2 regions of the Providencia sp. 2.29 genome follow, and region 1 is predicted to be linked to the other one. Evidence: predicted binding sites of a transcription regulator. Region 1 holds the regulator's gene; the other holds the start of a gene.
What was found. Region 1 encodes PhoB, which activates phosphate uptake and scavenging genes when phosphate is short. Its sites were predicted from a motif close to CTGTCATAAAACTGNCNNAT; they were not measured.

Region 1 (6,486 bases):
CGGCAAATCCCCCAACCTCCTCATGCCTTACATGGATCCACTCCATCTTACTTTCATGTATCGCATCCGTGACATAATTTAAGGTATCACCAACGATGCCATAACAATGCTTCACACCTGAATTTTGGAGAATATCAACAATCACGCTAGCAACATTTTTTTTCATGCAAGGCTCCAATAGCAGATTATTTCTTATAAACAAAAGATCACAGATGACTCTTGTCTACATATTTATATTATTAATATCACAATAAGTAATAACTGCAATTAAAAGCACTATTTTTATTTTAAACCTTTCTTTTTATGATATTTTTCCGTCAGAATAAGAAGTAAAAAAGGAGCTAATAAGCTCCTTTTTCTATTATTGAATATTGATATTTTTAGGCTTGTTTATGTTCGGCTGCGGGTGTGATCACTCGGTCACAAATTGCCGCTACAATTAACACCACAAATGATGGTAATAACCATGCCAAATCTTGTTGATATAACGGAATTCCAGTCATCCAATCAGGAATATACGTTTTCAGATGATCTGACGCTTTCGCTGCACCAATTAACCCCACAATAAAACTGGTCAACATGGTTGGGGCAATCACCACACTTGGGTTACGCCACCACTTTAAAGTAAAGCTTAATAAAATAAGCACAATACAAGGTGGGTAAATCGCCACTAATACAGGAACAGAAAACGCAATCAGTTTACTTAATCCAAGATTAGAAACGACCATGGAGAATGCACCAAGTACCAAAACTAGCGTGCGGTAAGAGATTGGCACATAGCGGCTAAAGAACTCCGCGCAAGCACAGGTCAAACCAACAGCCGTCACCATACAGGCAACAAAAATCAATACGGCAAGGAAGAAGCTACCATAGTTACCAAATGTATACTGAACATAGGCATGCAGAATATCAGCACCATCTTGAGGGTTTGGAATAATGGATGCGCTGTTTTCACCTAATTTAAATAGTGAAAGGTAAACCAGTGTCAGTAGCACTCCCGCAATCAGCCCCGCCCACATGGTATAGCGGGTCAGCAGTGAGGAGTTTTCGATACCTCGCGAACGAGCCGCATTAACAATCACGATACCAAAGACCATTGCTCCCAATGTATCCATCGTCAAATAGCCATTGATAAAGCCATTTGAGAAGGCCATATCGCGGTATTCATCTGTTGATAACATAGGTTGACCTGCCGGCCAAAGCACAGCCGCAACACCAAGGATAGCAAGGGCTAACATTTTTACAGGTGCCAGTATGTGACCTACACTATCCAGTAGTTTACCTGGGTATAGAGAAATACCGATGACTAGCACAAAATAGACTGCACTATAAATTAATAATGATATATCTGATTCACCACCAAGTAGCGGTGCAATCCCCACTTTGTAAGAAACCGTCGCAGTGCGAGGCGTGGCGAATAGCGGGCCAACGGACAGGTAAGCAACAACAGCAAGCAATAGCCCCGCCGTTTTACCAACAGGTGTACTTAGGGCTTCAATACCCCCACCCACTTTGGCTAATGCCACAACGGTTAAAACAGGCAACCCCACACCTGTAACCAAAAAGCCTAGCGCGGCAGTCCACACTTGCTCGCCAGCCTGTAAGCCAACCATTGGTGGAAATATGATATTTCCAGCACCAACGAAGAGCGCAAAGGTCATAAAACCTAAGGCAAGAATATCTCTGGATGTTAAACGATGAGCCATATTTTATGTTAAATCTTTGTAACGGTGTTAGAAAATATAGAGTAACCAATCAGTAACTCTTTGAATTATAAATGGCGGTATAGAATTCTAATTAACAAGTTGATAAACAATACAATGTGTACGATTTATCACATCAGGCAAGATTAAAAATCAAAAAACAGAAAAAATCGCCAATAACTGGCTACAAGTAAAACTTTTATAGGGAAAAAAGGCAATAGCAAACCTAAAAACAAGAATAAATCTCTAAAGTATTTTTTATAACTAGTGATTACTGTCAGTAAAATAAGAATATGCGCTATATGATTTGAACAAAAAACAACCAATTAAACCATTATTTATCTTATCTTTTAAATCGATTATGGTTTTGCAAAGCGAAATATAGGTTTTTTAGAAAACAGAAATTTTTAATAACCCATCACAAATATAGAGAGATTCATTTTTTAAATAAGAAGGAGCGACATATCTGGCGGTGATAATGATATGTTGGATTGGGTCGATAAGAACGGCTGTTTGCCGCTCTCATCGAGGTATGTCACATCTTTAATGAAGTGTTTTAGCTGTTTTTTTGTCTGATACGATCAATACAGGAGGCAGAGTAAAAGAGAATTCGCTCCCCTTGCCTAACTGACTGGTTATCATTAATTGGCTATTATGATGCTGCAAAGCGTGCTTGACGATCGCTAAACCAAGCCCCGTTCCTCCCCCTGTTTGGCGAGACCTCGCCTTATCAACACGGTAGAAACGTTCAGTTAAACGTGGAATATGCTCTGGGGGGATCCCCAACCCATTATCAGCAACGCCAAAACGTGCCCCATTATGTGTTTTCTGCCAACTGACTTGGATCGTTGTTCCTTCCGGTGTATGCATAATGGCATTATAGACCAAGTTAGCCACCGCACTACGAAGCTGCTCTTCATTACCGTAAACATACAGCTTTTCATCAACCATAAATTTAAACTGTTGCCGCCCTTGGCTTAAACTCATCGCTTCCTGTTCAATCATTTTTAAAATTACAGGAATATTTACCTGCTCATCTAAATTAATATGAGGCGCCACTTCAATGCGAGATAACTGTAACAGTTGTTTAATCAAATTATCCATTCGATGCGCCTGCTCTTGCATTACCGTTAACGCTTTTTTGTTGGCAGCTGAGGCATTTTCTTGATCATCTAATACTTCAAGATAACCTTGGATCACCGTTAGTGGTGTGCGTAGTTCATGGCTGACATTCGCAAAAAAGTCTCTACGTGCTTTTTCTAATCGGCGCTTTTCCGTGACATCCCTCGCAACCATTAATAGCTGACCTTCGGTATAAGGTAAGACACGAAATTCAACAATAGCGCCACTGTTTAGCTCTATCGTTAACGCTTGTTCATAGTTTTGTAATGTAAAATAACGGCTGAAATCTGGATAGCGTAATAAATTAAAAATCGGTTGCCCGCTATCTTCCGGCCAGCGAAAACCTAATAAATGTTGAGCATGGCGATTACACCAGAAAATATTCCCTTCAAGAGTCATCATTACGACGGCATCAGGGAGAGATTCTGCGCCACTGCGAAAGCGTTTGATCAACTGCCCTAATTCACGCCGACGTTTTCGGTTGCGCTGCTGAAGCTGATAGATCCCATAAAAGATTGGCTCCCAGCCGCCTTTACCATCAGGGGGCAGCATGCTCCGATCAAGCCATAACCAATATGACAACTTCATCAAGTTATAACTGTGCCAAATCAGCGCTGCGGTCAATGAGATGACTAAAAGCCATGCAAGATGGCCGATAAAAATCGATAAGATTAATGCAGGTAAGATGAATAAAAACAGCCCCCAAATTAGCTGTTTCCATGATAGGCGTTCAAGCACTGGTATCTCCTGTTATTGATCAGTAACGCACTGAGAAGCGATAACCAGTACCACGCACTGTTTGAACCATTTTATCATGCCCTTCAGCCTCCAAGGCTTTTCTGAGGCGGCGGATATGCACATCAACCGTTCTATCTTCAACATACACATTCGCTCCCCATACATAATTGAGTAACTGCTCGCGGCTATATACTCGTTCAGGGTGAGTCATAAAGAAATGCAGCAGCTTATACTCCGTCGGCCCCATATCAATAGGAGTGTCATTACTGCTGACCCGATGAGACGTTGGGTCTAGTGTTAACCCGTTCATTTCAATAATGTCTTCTGTTGCCATCGGGGAAATACGACGTAGAATGGCTTTCACACGAGCGACAAGCTCTTTGGGTGAAAACGGCTTTATTAGGTAATCATCCGCCCCCACTTCCAATCCTTTTACGCGGTCCTCCTCCTCCCCTCTTGCGGTTAACATCATCACAGGAATATCGCGCGTATCACTGTCACGTTTCATGTGTTTAATCACTTGAATGCCTGAACCACCAGGGATCATCCAGTCTAATAAAACAAGGTCGGGTAATGGATCAACTAACTGCGCGATGGCGGAATCATAATCATCAGCTTCAATCGACTGAAAACCATTCTGCTCTAATACAAAACAAACCATTTCTCGGATGGGCGCTTCATCTTCAACCACTAGAATGCGTCTTGCCATGATTAATCCTGTAAATAAGAAGAGATCATTAAAAGTGAAAGCATTATGCGTCACTTTTATGACAGAATTATGAATACCGTCATCAAATAACAATAATCCTTTCTATATTAGCGGTAAATTGTCATTTAAGTGAAACATTCTCGTCATACTTTACATCGTCGCGCCTGCTGCTTCGCCTATCGTTATCACATTGAATTGTCTGCTTGTTCAGAGATCCCCTTAAAGGGTCATGATAGGGTATACTGAGCATAGTATACATATAAAGCCGTAGGAAGGGGCCTTCATGCGTATTATCCATACCTCTGACTGGCACCTTGGCCAGTATTTTTTCACTAAAAGCCGCGCAGCCGAACATCAACAGTTTTTAACTTGGCTTATTGAGCAGGTCAAACTTCATCAAGTTGATGCCATGATTGTTGCGGGAGATATTTTTGATACCGGCTCCCCCCCAAGTTATGCCCGTGAGCTTTATAATCAATTTGTCGTCTCGCTACAGCAAACAGGTTGCCAATTGGTGATCCTAAGTGGTAACCATGACTCTGTTTCCGTCTTAAATGAAACCAGTTCACTGCTTGCCTATTTGAATACGGATGTCGTCACTTCAGGAGCAACGCCCCATGTGATCACATTAAAGAATGCACAAGGGCAACCCGGAGCACTGTTGTGTGCGATCCCTTTTCTACGCCCTAGAGATATTCAATTAAGTGTTGCAGGACAGAGCAGTGAAGAGAAGCAGCTATCATTACAAACAGCCATTCGTGACTATTACCAAGCTAGCTATCAGCTTGCCGAGCAGCAGCGGCAAACTATGGGGTTAGATATCCCAATTATCGCAACGGGGCATTTAACGGTTGTCGGGGCTGAATTGACGGACTCTGTGCGTGATATCTATATTGGTACTTTAGACGCATTTCCCTCTGCCGCTTTCCCTCCGGCTGACTATATCGCCTTGGGGCACATTCATCGTCCGCAAGTTATTGGTCAACAGCAACATATTCGTTACTCTGGTTCACCGATTGCATTAAGCTTTGATGAAGCGAACCAACAAAAAAGTGTTTGCTTAGTGGAGTTTGATGGCCGCGAACTGTCGCAAATCCACCAACTTGCGATCCCAACTTTTCAACCTTTGCAAACACTAAAAGGGTCACTTGCAGACATTCAAAATCAGTTACATGCACTCTCTATCAAGCCAGATACGCCCCCAGTTTGGTTAGATATCGAAGTCGCTTCACAGGACTATCTTGCTGATATCCAACAACGTATCGAAAGTATTATCAAAGGCTTACCCGTTGAAGTTGTATTGTTACGCCGTGCACGTAAACCACAAAACCCCCAACAAGCTCTCGCTAATGAAACCTTAAATGAGCTTACCGCCGAAGAGGTATTTTTGCGTCGTTTAGCGGAAGAGTCGCTAGATGATAAAGAAAAAGAGCAGCGCTTATTAGTACTCTTTAGGCAATCTTATGACGCTTTGCGTGCTGAGTTAGAGGGAAATTCATGAAAATCTTAAGTCTACGCCTAAAAAATATTAACTCTCTAAAAGGCGAATGGAAAATTGACTTCACCCAAGAGCCGTTTGCTAGCCAAGGATTGTTTGCGATCACAGGCCCTACTGGGGCGGGTAAAACCACCTTACTAGATGCTATTTGTCTCGCACTCTATCACCAAACACCTCGTTTAAGTACACTATCCGTTAAACAAAATGAGCTTATGACACGCCATACTGGCGAGTGCTTGGCTGAAGTGGAATTTGAGGTCAAAGGTATCGCTTACCGCGCATTTTGGAGCCAACGACGAGCCAGCAACAAGCCAGAAGGAAAATTACAACCGCCAAAAGCCGAGCTAGCGACTGTCAGTGACGGTAAAATCATTGCGGAAAAAGTCAGTGACATACGAGAACAAATTGTTCAGATCACAGGGCTAGATTTCGGACGGTTTACAAAGTCTATTTTGCTTTCACAAGGGGATTTTGCCGCCTTTTTAAATGCGAGCGAAAAAGAGCGAGCCGATCTGTTAGAAGAGATCACCGGCACGGAAATTTATAGTCAAATATCCAGCTATATCTATCGCCAGCACAAACAGGTCAAAAATGATTTAGAGATTTTAAAAGCTCGAGCGCAAAGCATTCATTTGCTCACCGAAAGCGAACATCAAGCCCTCATCGAACAACAAACCGTATTAGCAGACCAAGAAAGGCAGCTTAATCAAAAACGA
Region 2 (6,486 bases), 520 kb from region 1:
TGAACGCGCTCATCCATCTCTACACGAGAGAGTTTTTCAAACAGGCGTACACCAAATGCAATATTATCGTAGATTGACATTGGGAATGGCGTTGGTTTTTGGAATACCATTCCGACCTTGGCACGTAACAGAGCGATATCCTGTTTGTCTGTCAGAATATTTTGACCATCAAGTAAGATTTCACCTTCCGCACGCTGTTCACCGTACAGCTCATACATTTTATTGAAGGTACGCAGTAAGGTCGATTTACCGCAACCAGATGGGCCGATAAAGGCGGTGACTTTATTTTTTTCGATATCTAATGAGATATTTTTTAATGCGTGGAATTTCCCGTAATAAAAATTAAGGTCACGTACTTTAATCTTACTGTTTGCAATATCATTTGCATTAATCATGGCAACTTCTCTCTATAAATCTTTATTCAATCCGGGGTTAGTGTTTTTTCTGAGCAAACACAACACGTGCGACGATGTTAATTAACAAGACACATAGGGTGATTAATAGAACCCCTGCCCATGCCAGTTGTTGCCATTCGGAGAACGGGCTCATCGCAAATTTAAAGATAGTGACGGGTAAGTTAGCAATTGGCTCATTCATATCCGTACTCCAGAACTGGTTCGACAGTGATGTGAACAGTAATGGTGCGGTTTCCCCCGCAATACGAGCAATAGCCAGCAAAATACCTGTAATGATCCCGGAGACAGATGCTTTAAGCGTAATCGATAAAATCATTTTCCATTTTGGCGTACCTAGCGCATATGCGGCTTCTCGTAAGCTATCCGGCACTAACTTCAACATGTTTTCAGTGGTACGGATAACAATCGGAATTTGCAACAACGCCAATGCGATAACGCCAGCCCAGCCAGAGAAGTGCTGCATTTGCGCCACCACAATGGTATAGACGAATAGCCCCACCACAATCGATGGTGCTGAAAGCAAAATGTCATTAATAAAACGCGTTACAGAAGCTAGCCATGATTTACGGCCATACTCTGCCAAATAGATCCCTGCTAAGATCCCAAGCGGTGTACCCACGACCGTTGCCCACAAGATCAACAGCCCACTACCTACGATAGCATTAGCAAGGCCGCCCCCTTCCGTATTCGGTGGAGGAGTCATTTCTGTGAACAAGTTCAATGACATGCCATCGAACCCTTTGGTAACGGTTGAGAACAAAATCCAAATTAACCAGAACAGCCCAAATGCCATCGTTAGCATCGAAACAAACAGAGCGATTCGGTTAACTTGGCGTCGCCATGCCTGACGACGGGCTCGTTCTTTTTGATTAACGACAATATTATCGGATGTCGACATATTAACGGCCCTCGTTCTTCGCTAAACGCATAACCATGAGTTTTGATATCGCCAGAACAATAAAGGTGATAACAAATAGAATTAACCCAAGTTCCATCAGCGCAGCGGTATGTAGACCACCTTCCGCTTCGGCAAATTCATTCGCCAATGCAGAAGTAATACTGTTACTCGGCATAAACAACGAGAAACTATCCAGTTGATACGTATTACCAATTACAAAGGTCACCGCCATTGTTTCACCAAGCGCGCGCCCTAAACCTAACATTACCCCACCTATCACACCGTTACGTGTATAAGGTAGAACAATATTCCAGATCACTTCCCATGTGGTACAACCGATACCATATGCTGACTCCTTCATCATGACAGGTGTTTGTTCAAACACGTCACGCATGACAGAGGCAATATAAGGAATGATCATAATGGCGAGGATAATACCTGCTGCCAAAATACCAATCCCGAATGCAGGACCTGAGAAAAGCTCACCGACAATTGGGATACTCGACATCACATTGCCGACAGGCTCTTGAAAATATTCCGCAAACAGCGGCGCAAAAACAAACAGCCCCCACATACCATAAACGATACTAGGAATGGCAGCGAGAAGCTCAATCGCAATCCCTAATGGGCGTTTTAACCAATTAGGTGCAAGTTCAGTTAAGAAAAGAGCAATACCAAAGCTCACGGGTACTGCAATAATCAGGGCTATCAGTGATGTGACGATGGTGCCATAGATAGGCACAAGCGCACCAAACTCCTCAGCGGGAGCATCCCATTCTTTAGTCCATAAAAACGAAAACCCAAATTTTTGCATACTCGGCCACGAGGCAAAAATAAGGGAAATAATGATGCCACCAAGCATTAACAAAGTGATTAGCGCGGCAATTTTGACTAATGCGCCAAATATCACATCGCCTGACTTGCTCGGTGCTTTAAATGCCGTTGTTTTTTCGGCCATGCGCTTTGTCTCATCCTACACCTACTTTATTTAGTAGGATTTAGTTACTACGTCAGAAGGCGGATGTTAATCCTAAGCATCCGCCTACCATTACCAACCCGAGGCTCACTGATTAGAACAGTGGTTTGCCTTGGCTATCTTTGACTTCTGTTTTCCATGCTGCACGAATTGCTGTCACAACTTCTTGAGGAAGGATAGCATAATCCAATGCTTCTGCTTGCTGACCACCTTTCTCATAAGCCCAGTTAAAGAAATCGAGCACAGCTTTTCCTTTTTCTGCATTCGCTTGATCTTTGTGAACTAAGATAAACGTGGTTGAGGTAATTGGCCATGCGTTCTCACCATTACGGTTAGTCAGGTCTTGAGCGAATGACTTAGACCAGTCAACTTTCTTCGCTGCTGCGCTGAAGCTTTCACCTGTTGGGGAAACAACCTTACCATCTGCGGAAATGAGTTTAGTATAAGCAAGGTTATTCTGTTTCGCATAGGCATACTCCACATAACCGATAGAGCCTGGTAAACGCTGGACGAAAGCTGCAACGCCATCGTTACCTTTACCTGCGACGTTGTTTTTCGGCCAGTTTACTGTAGAGCCTGCACCAATATCATTTTTCCAGCTTGAGCTGACTTTTGATAAGTAGCTCGTAAATACGAACGTCGTACCTGAGCCATCAGAGCGTCTTACCACTGCAATGTTTTGATCGGGTAAGTTAACACCTGGGTTCAATTTAGCGATGGCAGGATCATTCCATTTGGTGATTTTACCGAGGTAGATATCACCTAATGTTGTACCGTCTAATGTCAATTGACCTGACTGGATACCTTTTACGTTAACCGCCAGTACCACACCACCGATTACGGTTGGGAACTGGAATAGGCCATCTTCTTTCAATTTTTCATCGGTTAATGGCGCATCAGACGCACCGAAATCAACCGTTTTTGCATTAATTTGTTTAACACCACCAGAAGAGCCAATCCCCTGATAGTTCACTTTATTACCTGTTTCTTTCTGATAAGAGTCCGCCCACTTAGCATAAACAGGAGCAGGGAATGTTGCACCCGCGCCAGTTAAGCTTGTGGCAGCAAAAGAAGACATTGCAGTCATTGAAAGGGTTGCTGCCATTACGCTAGCTAAGGTTGTACGCATCATTTTCATAATCCCTCCGGGGATGTATAGAAACAATTAAGTAGTAAATTGTTGGTGAAATGTCACGGTAGGAAAAATAGGACAATTTGATGACAACAACATGTCTGATTTATGACAGTTTTATGACAATTGACGATTTTCGTCTAGCTATCGAAAAAAACAGCAGCTTAAAAAAACAAAATTGACCATAAAATCAATAAGTAATGAAATACAGAGCAGAATATCTCTATATTGAGACCACCATGACAAACTGTCATAAAAAAGTCGTAAAATCCTTTTTTACTGCTTCTCTATTTTGATAATACGGTTTAATTCACCGTTTCAAGGGAGAAACATGCGCTTGCCATCAAGGGATTAAAATCAGCAATTTGCGTATGCGGTCAGACTACCATCACAAAATGGTCATCTCGCGTGGTGCCTGCTTTATGATAAAGCAGGCAGATAATCAGCGAAAATTGAGCCTCACGCCAGCTACGCAAACAACAAGCAAATATTCATTATTCTTTATTTGACTTGAAAACCGGATGTTGTTTGAGCTGAGCGATTACTTGATCCATCCCCGTTTTACCATGAGCGGTCTGCGATGATGCCGCTATAGTGTTGCGAAGACCTGCAAATTTTGCCATCGGCGGTGGAGGTGGCGGTGTATTTGTCGACGTCGGTTGCTCCGTGGCTGCGGCTTGGTATTTCTGCGCATTGGCTTTAAATACTGGGCTATTTTTAAGTTCAGCAATCACTTGATCCATCCCCGTTTTACCATGAGTGGTCTGCGATGATGCCGCTATATTGTTGCGAAGACCCGCAAATTCTGCCATCGGCGGTGGAGGTGGCGGTGTATTTGTCGACGTCGGTTGCTCCGTGGCTGCGGCTTGGTATTTCTGCGCATTGGCTTTAAATACTGGGCTATTTTTAAGTTCGGCAATCACTTGATCCATCCCTGTTTTTCCGCCATCTCCTGTTTGAGCGGGCTTAATATCAGGCTTTGGCATAGGGGGTGGCATAGGAATAGATAATGCCCCTTTCGATGCTAAGGGTTGATTTGGAGGTAGTTGTATAACGGTTGCCAGTTGTTTGCTCCATTTCACCTGCTTAAAGGCCTTTTTGGGTTCTTGAAACAGCCCTACGACTGTGTTTTTGATATTAATTATTCCCGTGGAGAGTGTAGCCTGCTTTTGCTTTCCCTCTATTCCAGCGAAAGCTAATGCCGCTTTACTCTGAAAACAGCAAATAGGTTTAGAAAAATAGATATGCATAAATTCACCTGAGTTATTTTATTTATGTTTATTATCTAAATAAAATAACTATCAGATCTTTTATATAACGATGGTATTACTTATAGAGTAAGTTATTTTTTATATGATGACTGGCGCGTAAGATAGGCGTTAATACCGAAATAAAATAGAAGGTAGGTCGTTTTATACGACCCACTACCGACAATGGTTACTCTTCTTTTTCTTTCAATGGCAGGAGTGCACGAATGGCGAAACCGCCGCGTTCACTTTTATGGATTTCGATACTACCTTCATGGGCATCGACAATACGGCGGATAATTGCCAATCCTAGCCCTGTTCCCTTATTGCTACGGGCTTTTTCACCTTGCACAAAAGGTTGGAAGAAGCGTTGAATATCTTCTTCTTTGATACCTGCACCATCATCTTCCACTTGGAACCAAACCGAATCCTCATTTTTGCCACTGCTCACTTTGATCCAGCCGTTACCATAGCGATAAGCGTTAACAATCATATTGGTGATGGCGCGTTTAATGGCTAATGGATTCGCATTCACGATCAGACTACCCGGCTCCAGTGCCGTTTCAATTTCACCGGTCACGCTCGTTTCAGCGGTAACTGCCTCATTGAGGATGCTATTTAGGTCACAAAACTCCATATTCATTTCCTGACCCGTTTTCAGGTAGTCCATAAACTGACCAATAATCGCATCACACTCTTCAATATCCTTATTGATGGATTCTGCTAGGTAGCCATCTTCAGGGCTCATCATTTCCGTCGCCAATCGGATCCGTGTCAGTGGGGTACGTAAGTCATGACTGACCCCCGCCATTAAAATTGTCCGATCATTTTCAAGCGTCTTTATGCCCGCAGCCATATGATTAAAGGAGCGGATCGCGGCTCTTACCTCAGTTGCCCCTTTTTCCTGCATGGCGGGTAATATGACCCCTTTCCCCACTTGCCCTGCATGGTATTCAAGTTCAAGTAATGGCTTGTTTTGGTAACGAATATAGAGCCAGACCCCTGCAAAAATAGACAGAAAAATGGCTAAAGTATAGCGGAATACTAACGAAAATTGGTTTTGCCCAATTTCAGTTAATGGCACACGCACCCAGATATCAGGCGCAAGATAGGAGGTCAACCAAAGAATAGGATATTCGCGGCCAAGCTCAAGACGCACTTGGGCTTCGCCACCAATATATTCCGACATGTTTTCGCTGAGAAAATCGTATTCTTTCGCCCAATTTAAGCCTTCTTCCATCGCGGCTGATTGAGCATAAAAGGTGATCCCCAACTCATTGTAGATTTTTTTACGTAATGCGGGAGAGACCCGTACTGTGGTTCCATCTTGCAGCACCATCCGCTCCGTCATTAATGTTCGCACTTCATAAGCCAACACTTTGTTGAATTGCTGCAAACTTGGCATAACAACAAAATTCAGCACCACCATATAGCTGGTGACAAGGCTGGCAAACAGTAATGCAACAAACAAAAATAACGAACGCGAAAATGTACTACGGCGAGAGAACCTCAGTCGCTTCATGCTTTACTACCGTCCGGCACAAATACATAGCCCAAGCCCCAGACTGTCTGAATGTAGCGAGGGTGAGCTGGATCTTCTTCAACCATACGACGTAAACGTGAAATTTGAACGTCAATTGAACGTTCCATCGCACTGTATTCACGGCCTCTCGCTAAGCTCATCAGCTTATCACGAGATAATGGCTCCCTTGGGTGCGAAACCAATACTTTAAGTACAGCAAACTCACCGCTCGTCAAAGGCATATTTTCTTCGCCTTGGAACATTTCACGTGTGCCTAGGTTCAGTTTAAACTTAC

Region 2: the regulator PhoB is predicted to act here: its motif matches at 3,529-3,548, upstream of pstS (phosphate ABC transporter substrate-binding protein PstS).

Annotation. Positions count from the first base shown of each region.
Region 1 is NZ_CP065420.1:795,056-801,541, reverse strand. Features, by position in the region: gene I3B46_RS03425 (thiamine pyrophosphate-dependent enzyme) at 1-166, opposite strand, end outside; gene brnQ (branched-chain amino acid transport system II carrier protein) at 381-1,706, opposite strand; gene phoR (phosphate regulon sensor histidine kinase PhoR) at 2,247-3,563, opposite strand; gene phoB (phosphate regulon transcriptional regulator PhoB) at 3,583-4,272, opposite strand; gene sbcD (exonuclease subunit SbcD) at 4,556-5,773, shown strand; gene I3B46_RS03400 (AAA family ATPase) at 5,770-6,486, shown strand, end outside.
Region 2 is NZ_CP065420.1:274,595-281,080, reverse strand. Features, by position in the region: gene pstB (phosphate ABC transporter ATP-binding protein PstB) at 1-395, opposite strand, end outside; gene pstA (phosphate ABC transporter permease PstA) at 433-1,314, opposite strand; gene pstC (phosphate ABC transporter permease PstC) at 1,316-2,272, opposite strand; gene pstS (phosphate ABC transporter substrate-binding protein PstS) at 2,385-3,428, opposite strand; gene I3B46_RS01175 (hypothetical protein) at 3,917-4,672, opposite strand; gene envZ (two-component system sensor histidine kinase EnvZ) at 4,860-6,191, opposite strand; gene ompR (osmolarity response regulator transcription factor OmpR) at 6,188-6,486, opposite strand, start outside.